DNA from 2 places in the Clostridium septicum genome. Region 2 is predicted to be linked to the other one. Evidence: predicted binding sites of a transcription regulator. Region 2 holds the regulator's gene; the other holds the start of a gene.

Region 1 (8,397 bases), 580 kb from region 2:
CTTGATACTGCATGTTTTTCCATATACTCAGACATATCTATTCTTATTATGTTCTCTTCTGAATCAAATAGATTTCTAGCTAAAGTTTTAGCAAGCTCTGTTTTACCTACCCCTGTTGGTCCTAAAAATATAAATGATCCTATAGGTCTATTTATATCCTTTAATCCTGCTCTAGCTCTTAATATGGCATTTGTTACTGACGTAATAGCTTCTTCTTGACCTATTACTCTATTTTGCATTTCATCTTCCAATCTTAAAAGTTTTTCTCTTTCACCTTCTAGTAAATTACTTACTGGAATTCCTGTCCATCTTGAAAGAATTTGAGATACTTCTTCTTCTGTTACCTCTTCTTTTAATAAAGCACCTTCATAATTTTCTTTTACTTCTTTTTCTTTTAAATCTATTTCAGCTTCTATTTTGGGAATTTCACTATATTGAATTTCTGCTGCTCTATTGTAATCATAATTTCTTTGTGCTATTTCTAACTCTCCTCTAGCTTCATCTAATTTAGATTTTAAATCTCTAATGTTTAAAATAGCATCTCTTTCTTTTTCAAATTTAGCAGTCATCTCATCATTTTTAGCTTTAAGCTCTGCAATATCTTTTTCCAAAGCTTTTAACTTCTTTTTAGAACCTTCATCATTTTCTCTTGTTAAGGCTTCTTTTTCTATTTCTAATTGAAATTGTCTTCTTCTAATTTTATCAAGTTCCGTTGGCAGTGAATCTATTTCTGTTCTAATCATAGCTCCAGCTTCATCTATTAAATCTATAGCTTTATCAGGTAAATATCTATCTTGTATATATCTATCTGAAAGCTTAGCTGCTGCTACTATAGCAGAATCATGTATTCTAATTCCATGATGAATTTCAAATCTTTCTTTTAATCCTCTTAATATGGAAATTGCATCTTGTACTGTTGGTTCTTCAACTATTACTGGTTGAAATCTTCTTTCTAAAGCTTTATCTTTTTCAATATATTGTCTATATTCATCAAAAGTAGTTGCACCTATACAATGTAGCTCACCTCTTGCAAGTAATGGCTTAATTAAGTTACCTGCATCCATTGCCCCTTCTGTTTTACCAGCACCTACAATAGTATGAATTTCATCTATAAATAAAATTATTCTTCCTTCACTACTTTGTACTTCTTTTAATACAGCTTTTAGTCTTTCCTCAAATTCACCCCTGTATTTAGCTCCCGCAACTAAAGCTCCCATATCTAATGAGAAAATAACTTTATTTTTTAATCCTTCTGGAACATCTCCTCTTACAATTCTTTCTGCTAACCCTTCAACAATTGCAGTTTTACCAACTCCTGGTTCTCCAATAAGAACAGGATTATTTTTAGTTCTTCTCGAAAGAATTCTAATAGCTCTTCTTATTTCTTCATCTCTACCTATTACAGGATCTAACTTATGCTTTTTAGCTAAATCTGTAAGATTTGTACCGTATTTACCTAAAGCATCATAAGTTCCTTCTGGATCTTGGGTTTCAACTCTTTGATTTCCTCTAACTTCTGCTAGAATTCCCATAAAATTATCTTTATTTATATTATATTTATCTAATAAAATTTTTGTTGGACCTTTTTTATCTACTTCTATAATAGCAAGCATTACATGTTCTACACTAATATATGAATCTTCAAATCTCTTTGATATTTCATCAGCCCTTACTAAAACTTCTTCTATTTGTCTAGTTGCATAAACTCCTGAAGAATCTGCACCTTCACCTAGAACCTTTGGCATAATCTCTAATTTATTATTTATATCTGATTTTAAAGCCTTAACTGGAATACCCATCTTGGTTAAAATATTAGGAATTAATCCATCCTCTTGTTCTACTAGAGCTGAAAATAGATGAATTATTTCTACTTGTTGATGATTGTATTTTACCGCTACTAAACTAGCATCATTTAAAGCTTGTTGAACTCTTAATGTCATTTTTTCAATATTCATATCTCTAGTTCCTCCTATCTTTCACCTTATTATTTTTTACTATATTCTTATAATAATACAAAAGTCAAAGAAAGTCAAAGTAAAATTATTATTTTTTACTTTTCTTATTTTCCAATTTTTCAATTTATTATTATTAGGGTATAATAAATTTATTAATACTAATTTTTATATGATTATTTAATATATTAAATAAAGATTTCTTTATAGAAATCTTAATCTTATTTTAAAGGTGATGATTTTTATGCGAAGAGAATATATAAATTATCTTTCAGATTTACCGGTAAAAGTTACTTATACTTGTATAAAGAATTATCCAATACATTGGCATAATTCTATAGAAATATTATATGTTCTTAAAGGTAGTCTTAAAGTTAATATAGATACTGACTCTTTCGAAATTCTAGAAAAAGAATTAGAAGTTATTAATGTTGAAGAAGCTCATAGAATATATAGTGATACTGAAAATAGAGTTCTTGTATTTCATATAGATCCTTATTTTTTTGAAAAATACTATACAGATATAAATAATATATTTTTCTACACAAATACAACTGATGATGATGCTCAAGATGGTGAAGAATATGATGATTTTAGAACTTTTTTAGCTAGAATATTATGTGAAACTGTTCAAAGAACAGAAGATTATGATGAAGTTATTGAATCTACTCTAGTCGATTTGCTTTATCACTTAATAAACAACTTTCACTATTTAACTTATGAGAAAGAAGAATTAAAAGATAATGCCGATCAATTAGCACGATATCATAGAATATCTAAGTATATTTTTAATAATTATGATAGCAATATTACTCTTCAAGATATAGCAAAAAAAGAATTCTTAAGTCCACACTATTTATCACATGAAATTAAATCTGCTACGGGGTATAGCTTTACTGACTTAGTTAATTTAACAAGAGTTGAAGAATCCGTTAAACTTCTCTTAGATACTGATATGAGTATATCAGATATATCTGATGAAGTTGGATTTTCTCACGTAAGATATTTAAATAAAAACTTTAAAAATTATTATAACTGTACACCTCTTCAATATAGAAAGAAAAATAAGTTAACTGAAAAAGATTTTGAAAATCAGAAAATTTTAGAAGTTTTTCCTTTAGAGGAGGCTTTAGATTATCTAGCCTATGATTTAGAGGATTATGATAGATTTAATTATGAAAACAAACTTTGGAAAGTTCATATAGATATGGACAATGTATTAAAAGAGTTTAATAAAGAATTTAAGGAAGTTATTAATTTAGGAGATTCCTTTGATTTACTAATTGAAGATAATAAAGATATATTAGAAGAAATCCAAGAAGAAATCCATTTTAGTTATGGAAGAATAGAAAATTTATTTAATAGTGATATGGGGGTATTTCCAAACTCTGATTTTTACAACTGGAATAAAACTAAAAGTGTTATAGAGTTCTTAGATTATTTAGACTTAAAACCTCTTATAGTATTAGATAATATACTATTTACCACACAAAAATATACACAAGTTCTTAATAGTTTCTTTGAGTACTTTTCGGAAATTGATTATATTGATGTATGCGAATTCAAATTTCAATTTTCATCTGAAATAAATCATGAAATAAAAGAAGAATTACTAGTTTTATTAAAAAATGAATATAACTTAAATGTTTTAAATTCCAATTTTATCTCTCTTAGTAATAATCGTAATAAGGTTTACGATACAGCATTTATGCTTCCATTTATAATTCATAATACAATATTTAAAGGAGTTTCTTTAGATGATTTGAGAGCCTTTGATGTTTTAGAAAAAGAAATGAGTTTAACTAACGAAGTGTTTATAGGTGCTCCTGGTATTGTTAATGATATGGGAATAAGAAAGCCATCTTATTATGCCTACTATTTACTTAGCAAACTCGGTAATGAAATAGTAGCCATGGATAATGGATATATTGTTACAAAAAAAGAAGATGAATATTGTATTCTTCTATATTCTCATAATGATGACTTAGATTCTCTTGCCGATTATCATGATTTATTCAAAAAAAGAGGTAAAGGCAAAGTTTACAAGAAAAAACTTTCTTTAAATATAGTAAATATAAAAAATTCCTCTAGAATAATTACCTATGAAGTAAACGAAAAAATAGGTTCATCTTATAATTATTGGATTTCAATGGGGTCACCAGATAGATTAAGTAAAGAAGAAAAAGAAATTCTCCATAGAGCATCCTTTCCTAAAATTGAATTTAAATATTCTAAAAAGAATACAATTCTTAATATAATTACAGAGTTACAAGGTTATGGAGCTAAACTAATTTTAATAAAAAGTACTAAATCTAGATTGTAAAATAAACATATATTCTTATTATATTTACACTTTAACTTATACTATTAACAAATATAGGGTGATATACATTCACTATATCACCCTATCTATACACAGCATAGCTTTTAAAATTATTTTTATAAAATGAATACTTAATCTATTTTGAAGTTTTATATAACTATTTTAAATCTTCATATTTTGAATAGTCAATCTTAACCAACTTCCCTGTTTCAAAAGATTCTTTACAAGCATATCCAACTATAGTTGATAATACCCCATCTTCAACTGTAACATTAGGTTTTCTATTCTCTAATATACAATTAACAAATTCTTTTACTTCTTCCAAATATGCATCTTCAAATCTTTCTAAAAATCCTCCTGCACATTCTTTATTAACACCCCTCTCATCAAATATAGTAACTAAGTTTTTGTTAGGAGTTGTGCCAATTCTTAATGTGCCTTTAGTACCTATTATTTCTGTTTCTATATGATATCCATGAGCACAGTTCCTTCCTGCAACAAGTAATGCCATTGTTCCATTTTTGAATTTAATCATAGCTGAGCCTGTTTCAGCATCATTTATTTCTTTAAATTCTTCATATTCATAAGCATCCCCTATAGCCCATAATTCATCTGCTTCTGATTCCAGATACCATCTAGCTAAATCAATATCATGTATTGCCATATCTAAAAATAATCCACCACTATAACTATCTTTAGCAAATTTCAAGAAACTTGGTAAAGCTTTAGCTGGATCTAATCCATAACATCTAACTAGTACTGGCTTCCCTATAAAACCTTCTTTTATCTTTTTCTTAGCATAAGCATATGACTTGTCATATCTTCTCATAAAGCCCAACATAAATATTTTTTCTGAATTAGAGTTAACAGCTTTCATCGCTTCTATTGTATCTTCTAAATATAATCCAAGTGGCTTTTCACTAAACACATGAAAACCTGCATCTAGTGCTTTTTTAATTTGATTACAATGAAATCCTGATGGTGAAGCTATGAATATTGCATCTAATTCTTTATTAGTTAACATTTCATCAAAACTAGCGTATCTGTATGGAATATTCCAAGCTTTTTGAACTTCATCAATTTGAGACTTATCTATTGAACACACCGCTAAAAGATTAGCATTTGGAATTTTAAATGCTAAATTTTCAGCATGAGCTTTTCCTAACCTTCCCACCCCTACTATTCCAAAGTTTATTTTTTTCATTTTAAAGTCCTCCTAAATTCTTATTTGTATTTAAATTTTAATTAAGCGATTCCTAAAGGTGAAAATACTAAGTAAATAAGTAACATAATAACTACTATAGAAAATGACATTAACTTTGCATGTTTCCATGGAGTCATATCAACTTTAGACTTATCTGCTTGTACGAAATCCGTTTCTCTTGGATTAATTTTACCTATAACAATCATAACCATTACACTTATTGGTAACAGTATTCCTAAAACATATAAGAAATGAATATTTGAGAAAAAGACTTTTGATAACGTATACAAAAAGATGTGTACTAAAAATACTACTTTTGCAGCTAAACTTGGAACTCTTTTTGTAAAGAATCCAACTATTACACAAGCTAGTATAGGTACATTAAGATATCCATTACATTCTTGTAAAAAGTTATATAATCCTGATGGAGCATATAAAATAAATGGTGAAACAATTACTGATATAATTGACACTACTATAATAAATTTTCTCCCTACTTTTACAAGCTTCTTATCTGAAGCTTCTGGGTTTATAATGGGTTTATATAAATCTAATGTAAACAATGTTGATGAACTGTTCATAGCCCCATTTAGTGAACTCATTGCAGCCCCAAATAGTATTGCTGCAAATATTCCAAGTAAAGGTTTCGGTAATACATCAAGTAATAATGTTGGATAAGCTTCATCTGCATTAATTAATGAATTTCCGTATTTTGAAAAAGATATTATTCCTGGAAAAACAAGTATTGCTGGAGTTAAAACTTTTATTAAACCTGCAAATATAGCACCTTTTTGAGCTTCTTTTAGACTACTAGCTCCTAATGCTTTTTGAACAATTGATTGATTGGTACACCAATAAAACAAATTATTAAATAATAATCCAGTAAATAATACTGGCCAAGGAATTAATGGTGCCTGTGCATTAGCTGGATTTATAGCATTAAGATTTTCTGGATGTGAAAGTATTACTTCAAAACCATCTATAAAATTCCCGTTACCAAGTAATAATATTCCTAATATAGGTACTAAAAGCCCTCCAATTAATAACCCAATTCCATTTATAGTATCAGAAAACGCAGCTAACTTCATACCACCTAGTACTGTATAAATAGCTCCTACTACCCCTAAGAAAAATCCAGTTACTGCAATTGCTTGAAATGTTGTTATTTTTAATAAATCTGCTATTCCGAAAATCTGATTTAATACCAAACCACCAGAATATAAAACTGTTGGTATATACGTTACCACATAACTAACTAAAAATAAGATTGAAACTATCCGCTTGGTTGAACTATCAAATCTCTCTTCTAAATAATCTGGAATAGTAGTTATTCCTCCCTTTAAATATCTTGGTAAAAATACAAGGGCTAATATTATAAGAGCTACACATGATGTAACCTCCCATGCCATAGGTCCCATATTAGTAGCATAACTTTGACCATTAAGTCCAATAATTTGTTCAGTAGAAAGATTGGTAAGTATCATAGTTGCAGCAATTACAGGAGCGTTTAAACCCCTACCAGCTAAAAAATATCCAGTTGCTGTTTCTGTATTATTAGTCCCTTTTGATTTATACCATGCAATAGCAAATACCACTATTAAGAAAATCACAAAACTCAAAAATATGAACATAAATTCTCCTCCTGGCATATCTTATAATGGTAGTAATATTTATTTAAAATACTACTACCATCAAATTCTTTTACATAAACTAATTATTAATTAAATATTAGTTTTTTGTTTTATATATTTTCTTGCTTTTATTGCATATTCTAACGGATTTGCTTTTTTAGGGTCTTGTTCTGCTTCTACTAATAAATATCCCTCATATTTATTTTCTGACAGTATTTTAAATATAGGATCAAAATCTATTGATCCATCTCCTGGAACTGTGAATGCTCCCTTTCTTACACCTTGTAAGAAACTTAATTTATTTCTTCTAACTTCATCAACTACATCTTTTCTAACATCTTTTAAATGAACATGTTTTATTCTATTTATATATTTCTTTAAAATTACTAATTCGTCTTCACCTGAACAAACTAAATGTCCTGAATCAAATAATAAATAAACCAAGTTTTCATCAGTTAAATCCATTAACTTATCTATTTCCTCAGTTGTTTGAACACCAGTCCCCATATGATGATGGTAAACAACCTTCATATCTTTTTCCTTTGCTAATTGTCCTAATTTATTTAATCCTTCAGCTAATCTTTTCCACTCTTCATCATTAAAAACATATTTACAACCAAATATTGGAGTATCTATTTCTCCTTGAATACTATGACCTTGCTCTGAAATAACTATTACCTTAGCACCCATAGAATTCAAGAAATCTCTATGTTCAATAAAAGCTTTTTCAGTTTCTTCATATGGCTTTGTAGTTAAAAATGCACTAAACCAAGCACTTGCTATTTCCATTTTTCTTAAATCTAAAGCTTTTTTTAGAACCTTCACATCTCTTGGATATTTATTTCCAATTTCTGTTCCAGTAAATCCAGCTAACGCCATTTCGCTTATACATTGTTCAAAAGTATTTTCCTTTCCTAAGTCTGGCATATCATCATTTGTCCATCCAATTGGTGCTATTCCTAATTTTACATTTTCATTAAACATTCTACATCCCCCATTTTACATATCCTTAACAGATATTATCTATACCATTAATTTTTATTTAATTTATTAGGTTTATTAATATTGTATTTTTATTGGTTTACCCTCTTTCAGTGATTTAGTAGCAGCTAATCCAACTAATACTGAATATAACCCTTCTTTAGCTCCAACTGGAACCTCTTTATCTTTAATTAGACAATCAATAAATTGTTGCATTTCATTTATATAAGCATCCATATATCTTTCTAAGAAGAAATACTTAGGTTTTTCTTCTACTACCCCATCATTAGAAGCTATTCTAACTGT
Region 2 (8,397 bases):
AAATAGATTGGATTTAGAAAAATTAGATTTTCATTACAAGGTTAGGGAAGGTTATGAAATAGTATATCAAAATAATAAAGATAAAATAATAAAAATAAATGCTGAAAAGTCTCTAGAAGAAGTTTTCGAAGAAGTGAAAACATTAATTTTAGATAGCATAAAATATTAAATCATATATTATTTTTAATTTAAATATAGGAGTTTTATGATAAAATAATATTAGGTATTTAAAATTAAAGGGGAGGGATTTTTATGAAATTAGTAATAGCAATTGTGCAGGATGATGATGCTATAGATTTAGTGGATGCTATAACAGAAGCCGGATTCAGAGTTACAAAACTAGCTACTACGGGGGGATTTTTAAAATCTGGAAATACTACTTTAATGATTGGTGTGGAAAAGGAAAAAGTACAAAAAGTTATAGAGGTTGTAGAAGATATTTGTAGAACTAGAAAACAAATGATAGCTACTCCAGCGCCTATATCAGGAAATGCAGATATGTATATGTCATATCCAATAGAGGTACAAGTTGGAGGAGCGACAGTTTTTGTTGTAGATGTAGATCAATTTGTTAAGATATAGGTTAATGGAGGTGTGCAATGAGGAAATTTATAGGTCATAGTAATATTATTAGCAGTTTTGAAAAAAGAGTAAACGAAGGAAACTTATCTCATGCACATCTTATTGTAGGGGAAGACGGAATTGGAAAGAGCAACTTAGCTAGGATATTTGCTCTTAAAATCTTAGGTAAGGAAGATAATAAAGAGTATATTGACATAATAAATTATAAATCACAAAAAAGCTCATTTGGAGTGGATGAAGTAAGAGGAATAATAGATGAGGTTAATAAAAAGCCTTTTGAGGGAGATAAAAAGGTAATAATTATTTACCAAGGAAACAAATTAACTACTCAAGCTCAAAATGCTTTATTAAAGACAATAGAAGAGCCTCCTAAAGGTGTTTTTATCATACTTCTTTGTGAGAGTTTAGAACTAATACTAGATACAATTAAATCTAGATGTCAAATATATAAATTAACTCCTATATCTAAAAATGAAATAGTTAAGTATATAGGGGAAATAAGGTCCGATATTAATGAAAGTGAACTTTTAGCTAGTATTGCATATAGTGAGGGGATTCCAGGAAAAGCAGAGAGATTTTTAATGGATGTAAGATTAAAGGAGCTACGAGAACTATTATTGGACTTGCTTAAATCATTATCTATAAATGATGGTGAAGTTTTACTAAATTTTGAGGAAAAGATGTTGAATTATAAAGATAATAAGGAAGAAATACTAAACATTTTAGCCTCCTTCATAAGAGATTTAATGGTTTATAAAGAAGTTTATGATTATAGTGTAATAATAAATGGGGATAAAATAGAAGAGCTAAAACAACTTTCTATGGAAATGTCTTATAAAAAGTTGAATAGCTTATTAGATAAAATAAAAGAAGCAAGAATTAACTTAATTAGTAATTCAAATTTTGCTATAACCATAAGAGTGATGCTTATAGGTTTTATGGAGGTTTAAAAATGATAAAAGTTGTGGGTGTAAGATTTAAAAAAGCAGGAAAGATATATTACTTTGATCCAAAGGATTTAGATATAAAAAAGGAAAATTACGTTGTAGTTGAAACAGCAAGAGGAATCGAATTTGGAGAATGTGTAATTGGAGTTAAAGAAATTCCGGAAGAAGATATAGTAGCACCATTAAAAAGTGTTATAAGAGTGGCAGAACAAGATGATATTGATAAGCATAAAAATAATAAGTTAAAAGAAAAAGAAGCTTTAAATATATGCCTTAAGAAAATAGAAGAGCATGGGTTAAACATGAAGCTAATAGATGTAGAATATACTTTTGATAATAATAAAGTAATATTTTATTTTACAGCAGATGGAAGAGTTGACTTTAGAGAATTAGTAAAAGATTTAGCTACTATTTTTAAAACAAGAATAGAACTTAGACAAATTGGTGTTAGAGATGAAGCTAAAATGTTAGGTGGATTAGGACCGTGTGGAAGAACTATGTGTTGCTCTTCATTTTTAGGCGACTTTGCATCTGTATCAATAAAAATGGCAAAGGAGCAAAATTTATCATTAAATCCTACTAAAATATCAGGAATTTGTGGAAGACTTATGTGCTGTTTGAATTATGAACAAAGTACATATGAAGATATAAGAAAAAGATTACCTAAAGTTGGATCTATTGTTAAGATACCTGATGGACAAGGAGAAGTTATAAGTAACAATATAGTAAAAGAAAGTGTTAAGGTTAAATATAAGAGGGTAGATGAAGAGGTAATAGAAGAATTTAAGATTGAAAATGTAGAAATTATAGAGGGAAGCTATGAAGATTCTATAGATGAATCAGATATTAAGCTTGAAATAGAATTACCTGAAGATAAAAATTTAATTAAAAACCTTATAAAGGACAATTAGGAGGAATGGAAGTGAAGTCTTCATTAAAAGTTTATAATCTTAATACACAGAATGACATTATGGCTATAAGAGAGGCTATAAGCAGTAATGAAGGAATCATTGCTTGTGAAGTTAGTATATCTAAAAAAGAAGTTAGTATTGTATATGATAATAGAGTTATAAATATAGATAGTATAATTAATTCATTAGAGAATTCTGGATATAGTGTTGAATAGATAATATGGTAAATATTATTAGATATGTTATTTTTAACTCTTTAAAAATTGAAATCATTGTGCTAAAATAGAGAGGAAATAAATTTCATATTAATTAGGAGGTGCTAATTATGGCATTCGTAATTCAAGATTCATGTGTAAACTGTGGTGCATGCGCTGCAGAATGTCCAGTTAATGCTATAAGCCAAGGAGATACTCAATTCGTTATAGATGCAGATACTTGCATAGATTGCGGAAACTGTGCAAATGTTTGTCCAGTAGGAGCTCCAGTTCAAGAGTAATGTACATGAGAAGAACCGTCGATTAAACGTCGGTTCTTTTATTTTTTACAATTATTATTATAAAAATGAAAATTATTTTAATAATAATACAGTATTATTATTTTTAAAGTATAATGAACTAGTTTGAATAGATCTAGTATTATATTTTTTTATATTTTTCATATGCGATAAAAATTTATGTGGACCATCTAAATAAGGATATTCATCCATATTTCTATAAAACATAGGTATTATATATTTTGGAGTTATATCAAGTGTCAGTTTGGCAGCATCAATACCGTTTAATGCAAAATGCCCGCCTATTGGAATAAAAAGAAAATCTAAATTTTTAAGCTTACTAATAAGTTTATTATCTAAAATATGTCCAACAGTGCCTAAGTGACAAAGTTTAAAACCATCTATATTAAATAAATAAATATTATTTTCACCTCTTTTAAATCCATTCATATTATCTTTATAAGAAGTATATCCGTCTATAGTTAAATATTCATTGGCAAAGGAAGAAGTATCATTAATTATAGTACATTCCTTAGTTATATATTGTTTAAGGCTTTTATTATTAGGGGTATGGCTTAAAGTAATTATATCTACATCAAAATCATAATTTTTTTTATTAGAAATAGCCTCTAATGGGTCTATTAAAACTCTTTTACCAATAGAGTTTTTTAATATAAAGGTAGTACTACCAAACCATTCAATTTCCATATTAATCTCCTTTATAAAAGTTAATATAATTATTGTTTCAAAAATTATTTAAAATAATTCAAAATAATAGGATTTTATATTAGGGTTAACAAAATAAGGAGTTTTAATAGAAATGGTTGTTATATGAGTGCAATGGACATAATAAAAGTAATACTATATAATAAAAGTCAAAGAAAGTCAAAATGAAAATAAAGTTTAAAAAGGTGAAAATATGGCAAGAATTTCAGATACAATAGAAAGTTTTATAAAGGATATGATAAACGATAGAAAAGAAAATAAAATACTAATTCAGAGAAATGAGTTAGCAGATAAATTTTCTTGTGCACCGTCACAAATAAATTATGTATTAACTACTCGATTTACTTATGAAAAGGGATATTTAATTGAAAGTAAAAGAGGTGGTGGGGGATATATTATTATTACTAAGATAACTTATGATAATAAGGAAAGGCGATTAGATTTAATTAATAATTCAATAGGAGATAGTATTACATATCAAGGTGCCATTTCTATATTGGATCATCTAATTGAATCTAAAACAATTACAAGAAAAGAATACGAAATAATGAAAATATCATTAAATGATAGAACGTTAACTAGTGTAATAGATAAAAATAGAGTAAGAGCAGATATATTAAAAGGAATGATAACGATAGTTTTATCATAAATACTAGATATGAATATGTTTATTTGGTAAAGGGTTCAAAATATAATTTAGGGTATGGAGGTATATATATGATTTTTGGGAGGTTTACAGAAAGGGCACATATTGTGTTAGTAGAAGCTCAAAAAGAATCGCAATATTTTAAGCATGGTTATATAGGTACAGAGCATATTCTTATTGGATTGCTTAAAGAAGGTGGGTATGCAAGGGAAGTTTTATATGAAAATGGAATAACTATTGAAAGAGTTAGAAAAATAATAGAAGATTACTTGGGATTTGGCGATGATGATATATCAGTAGGAGAAATGCTTTTAACGCCAAGATGTAAAAGATTATTTGATGATAGTTTAATTAAAGCTAGAAATTTTAATCATAATGCAATAAGTCCTGAACACATTTTATTAGCTTTAATGGATGATGTAGAAAGTGTTGCACATACTACATTATCAAATTATAAAGTAGATTTTAAACTTCTAGAGCAAAAGCTAAATCAATATTTATTAGGAAAAGATTTTAATGAGGTAAATCTAGAAGAAAAAAGAGAAAATAAACCTAAGAAGAAAACAGTAAAAACTCCAATGTTAAATCAATACGGTGTTGATTTAACTTTAATGGCAAAAGAAGGAGCTTTAGATCCTGTTATAGGAAGAGAGAATGAGAATCAAAGGGTTCTAGAGATTCTATGTAGAAGGATAAAAAATAATCCTTGCCTAATAGGTGAACCAGGAGTTGGGAAGACAGCTGTAGTAGAAGGTTTAGCTCAAAGAATAGTAGATGGAAATATTCCTGAAATACTTAAAAATAAATCATTAATTTCTTTAGATTTAACATCTATGATAGCAGGAGCTAAATATAGAGGAGAATTTGAAGATAGATTAAAAAAAGTAATGGAAGAAATTAAAAGTAGAGAAGATATAATTATATTTATAGATGAGATTCATACCATAGTTGGTGCGGGAGGAGCAGAAGGTGCTATTGATGCAGCTAATATACTTAAGCCAGCCTTAGCTAGGGGGGAAATAAAGTGTATAGGGGCAACTACTATAGAGGAATATAGAAAGCACATAGAAAAAGATTCAGCCTTAGAACGAAGGTTCCAACCAGTAAGCATAGGAGAGCCTTCAAAAGAGGAAACTTTAGAAATATTAAAAGGGCTTAAAGATAAATATGAAGCACATCATATGGTAGAAATAACTGATACTGCATTGGAGTCAGCAGTACAGCTTTCAGATAGGTATATAACTGATAGATTTATGCCTGATAAGGCAATCGATTTAATTGATGAAGCCTCTGCAAAAGTTAGGATAGAGAATCTTATAGCTCCACCTAGTATAAAAGAAATAGAATTAAAGATAGAAGATATAGAAAGAGAAAAAGAAGAGGCAATAAGAGGGCAAGACTTTGAGAAAGCTGCTAATTTAAGAGATAGAGAAAATGAATTAAAGAAAGAATTTTTGGTATTAAAGGATGATTGGAAAAATCAAAGTTATAATAATAGATGCGTAGTAAACGAAGAAAATGTAGCTAATGTAGTATCTTTATGGACCAATATACCATTAGAGAAGTTAACACAAAAAGAGTCTCAAAGACTTTTGAATTTAGAAAAAATTCTTCAAAAAAGAGTAATTGGACAAAAAGAAGCTGTAAGAGCTGTAGCAAAAGCTGTTAAAAGGGCAAGAGTTGGATTAAAAGATCCAAATAGACCAATAGGGAGTTTTATATTTTGTGGACCAACTGGAGTTGGAAAAACAGAATTATCTAATGCATTAGCAGAAGCAATGTTTGGAAGTGAAAAAAATCTAGTTAGAATAGATATGTCTGAATACATGGAAAAACATGCTGTATCAAGGCTTATAGGATCTCCACCTGGATATGTAGGATATGATGAAGGTGGACAATTAACAGAAGCAGTAAGAAGAAATCCTTATTCAGTAATATTATTAGATGAAATAGAAAAAGCTCATCCAGATGTGTTTAACATACTGCTTCAAATTATGGAAGATGGAAGATTAACAGATGGTAAAGGTAAAATAGTAAACTTCAAGAATACTATTATAATAATGACATCTAATATAGGAGCACATACTATAAAAAAACAAAAAACCGTAGGGTTTGAAATTAACAGAGATAAAAATGAAACTGAGTATGAAAAAATGAAAGAAAATATTATGCAAGAAATAAAGAGAGAATTCAAGCCTGAATTCATAAATAGAATAGATGACATTATAGTTTTTCATCAGTTAGATACAGGGGATATATTAGAAATAGTGAATATAATGCTAAATAATACTATAACAAGACTAAAAGAAAGAAAAATAACTATAAATTTAGATGATGATAGTAAAAAGTTTTTAGCAAATAAAGGTGTGGATATAAGCTATGGAGCTAGACCGTTAAGAAGGATTATAACTAAAGAATTAGAGGATAAATTAAGTGAAGAGATGTTAAAAGGATGTATAAAAGGTGGAGATCAATTAGAAGTGTATTGTGATGGAGCATCCTTGTGTTTTAAGCATATTTCATAGTAGATTATATATTTTTAAAAAGTGGATTTATTAAATCTACTTTTTTTACTTTCTAGGAAAGAATAAAGTTTCCTAATTCCAAATTAATTAATGTTTTAGAGGAAAGTGATGTCAAAAGTAGCACTAAAAATAGGGTATTATATATGAACTTTTATATAAAATACTTTAATAATAGGTATTAAAGTAGGTAATAATAAATTTAATTATTTATATTAAATTTATTTATTAAATAGTTTAATAATAAAAATTATTATATAAAAATAGTTGAAATTTAAATTTAAAATGATATAATATAAACAAGATTTATACCCCCTAGGGGTAAGGAGGCTTTGTATGAATAAAGAAGTTAAAGAAAAAGAATTAATTATAATTGGAGGAGGTCCGGCAGGATTAACTTCAGCTATATATGCAACAAGAGCCAAATTAGATATGTTGTTACTAGAGGATAAAATATTGGGAGGGCAAGTAAGAAACAGCTATACAATAGAGAATTATCCAGGGTTTAGAAAAGTTTCGGGTACAGAGTTATCAGATTTAATGCAACAACAAGCAGAAGAATTAGGTGCTGAAATAGATGAATTTGATGTTATAGAAAATGTTGATTTTAGTGGTAAAGATAAAATTGTAGAAACTGGAGATTATATATATAAAGCAAAAGCTATAATAATTGCTACAGGCGCAAGTCCTAAAAAATTACCAATTAATAATGAAGGAAAGCTTTCAGGAAAAGGAATCCATTATTGTGCAGTATGTGATGGAGCGATGTATGAAGGGAAAGTAGTTGCTGTTGTAGGTGGCGGAAATGCGGCTTTAGAAGAAGCAATATTCTTAACTAAATTTGCTGAAAAGGTAATTATGATAAGAAGACATGATTATTTTAATGGAGAAAAAGCTACTATAGAAGAAGTTAAAAATAATCCTAAAATAGAAATTATGTTTAATTATGATTTAGTTGAAGCATATGGTGAAAACTTTTTAGAGAAAGCTAAAATTAAAAATACCAAGACAGGTGAAGAAAAAGAAATTAATTTAGATGCTATCTTTGGATTTATAGGAACAGAACCTAAAACAGAGATGTTTAAAGAGTATATAAATCTAACTCCAAATGGATATATTATAACTGATGAAAGAATGAGAACAAATATAAAAGGGGTATATGCAGCAGGAGATGTTAGAGATAAGCAATTTAGACAAATAACAACTGCAGTATCAGATGGAACAATTGCAGCTTTAGACTCAGAAAAATATATTATAGAAAGAAGAAAGGATGTTTAAAATGATAAAGATTTATTCAACATCTTGGTGTCCAGGATGTATTAAAGCAAAAAGATTTTTTGATATGAAAGGTTGGAAGTACGAGGAAATAAATGTAGCTGATAGACATGAAGATAGAGAAGAAGTATTTAAAGTTTCAGGACAAAGAACAGTACCAGTAGTAGATGTAAATGGAGAAATAATAGTAGGATTTGATAAGAAGGCTATTGAAGCAGCTTTTAATAAATAATATTTCCTAACTATTCACTAAGAAAGGAAGTGAATAAATGTTTAGTTGTATAAAAGATAAAGA

Evidence for each region. Region 2 encodes CtsR, which represses protease genes until heat stress. Its sites were predicted from a motif close to AAGGTCAANNAAGGTCAAAT; they were not measured.
Region 1: clpB (ATP-dependent chaperone ClpB) is a predicted target of CtsR. The motif match lies at 2,016-2,035, and genes of this name have one in related genera.

What each region holds. Positions count from the first base shown of each region.
Region 1 covers NZ_CP023671.1:2,549,991-2,558,387, reverse strand. The annotation lists gene clpB (ATP-dependent chaperone ClpB) at 1-1,955, opposite strand, end outside; gene CP523_RS11735 (helix-turn-helix domain-containing protein) at 2,197-4,275, shown strand; gene CP523_RS11730 (Gfo/Idh/MocA family protein) at 4,433-5,479, opposite strand; gene CP523_RS11725 (solute:sodium symporter family transporter) at 5,521-7,110, opposite strand; gene iolE (myo-inosose-2 dehydratase) at 7,201-8,094, opposite strand; gene iolG (inositol 2-dehydrogenase) at 8,170-8,397, opposite strand, start outside.
Region 2 covers NZ_CP023671.1:1,966,807-1,975,203, forward strand. The annotation lists gene tmk (dTMP kinase) at 1-169, shown strand, start outside; gene CP523_RS08775 (cyclic-di-AMP receptor) at 253-582, shown strand; gene CP523_RS08780 (DNA polymerase III subunit delta') at 600-1,532, shown strand; gene CP523_RS08785 (PSP1 domain-containing protein) at 1,535-2,440, shown strand; gene CP523_RS08790 (heavy-metal-associated domain-containing protein) at 2,452-2,655, shown strand; gene CP523_RS08795 (DUF362 domain-containing protein) at 2,766-2,936, shown strand; gene CP523_RS08800 (MBL fold metallo-hydrolase) at 3,009-3,641, opposite strand; gene CP523_RS08805 (CtsR family transcriptional regulator) at 3,853-4,308, shown strand; gene CP523_RS08810 (ATP-dependent Clp protease ATP-binding subunit) at 4,377-6,830, shown strand; gene trxB (thioredoxin-disulfide reductase) at 7,164-8,105, shown strand; gene CP523_RS08820 (glutaredoxin domain-containing protein) at 8,107-8,334, shown strand; gene CP523_RS08825 (NADP-dependent glyceraldehyde-3-phosphate dehydrogenase) at 8,372-8,397, shown strand, end outside.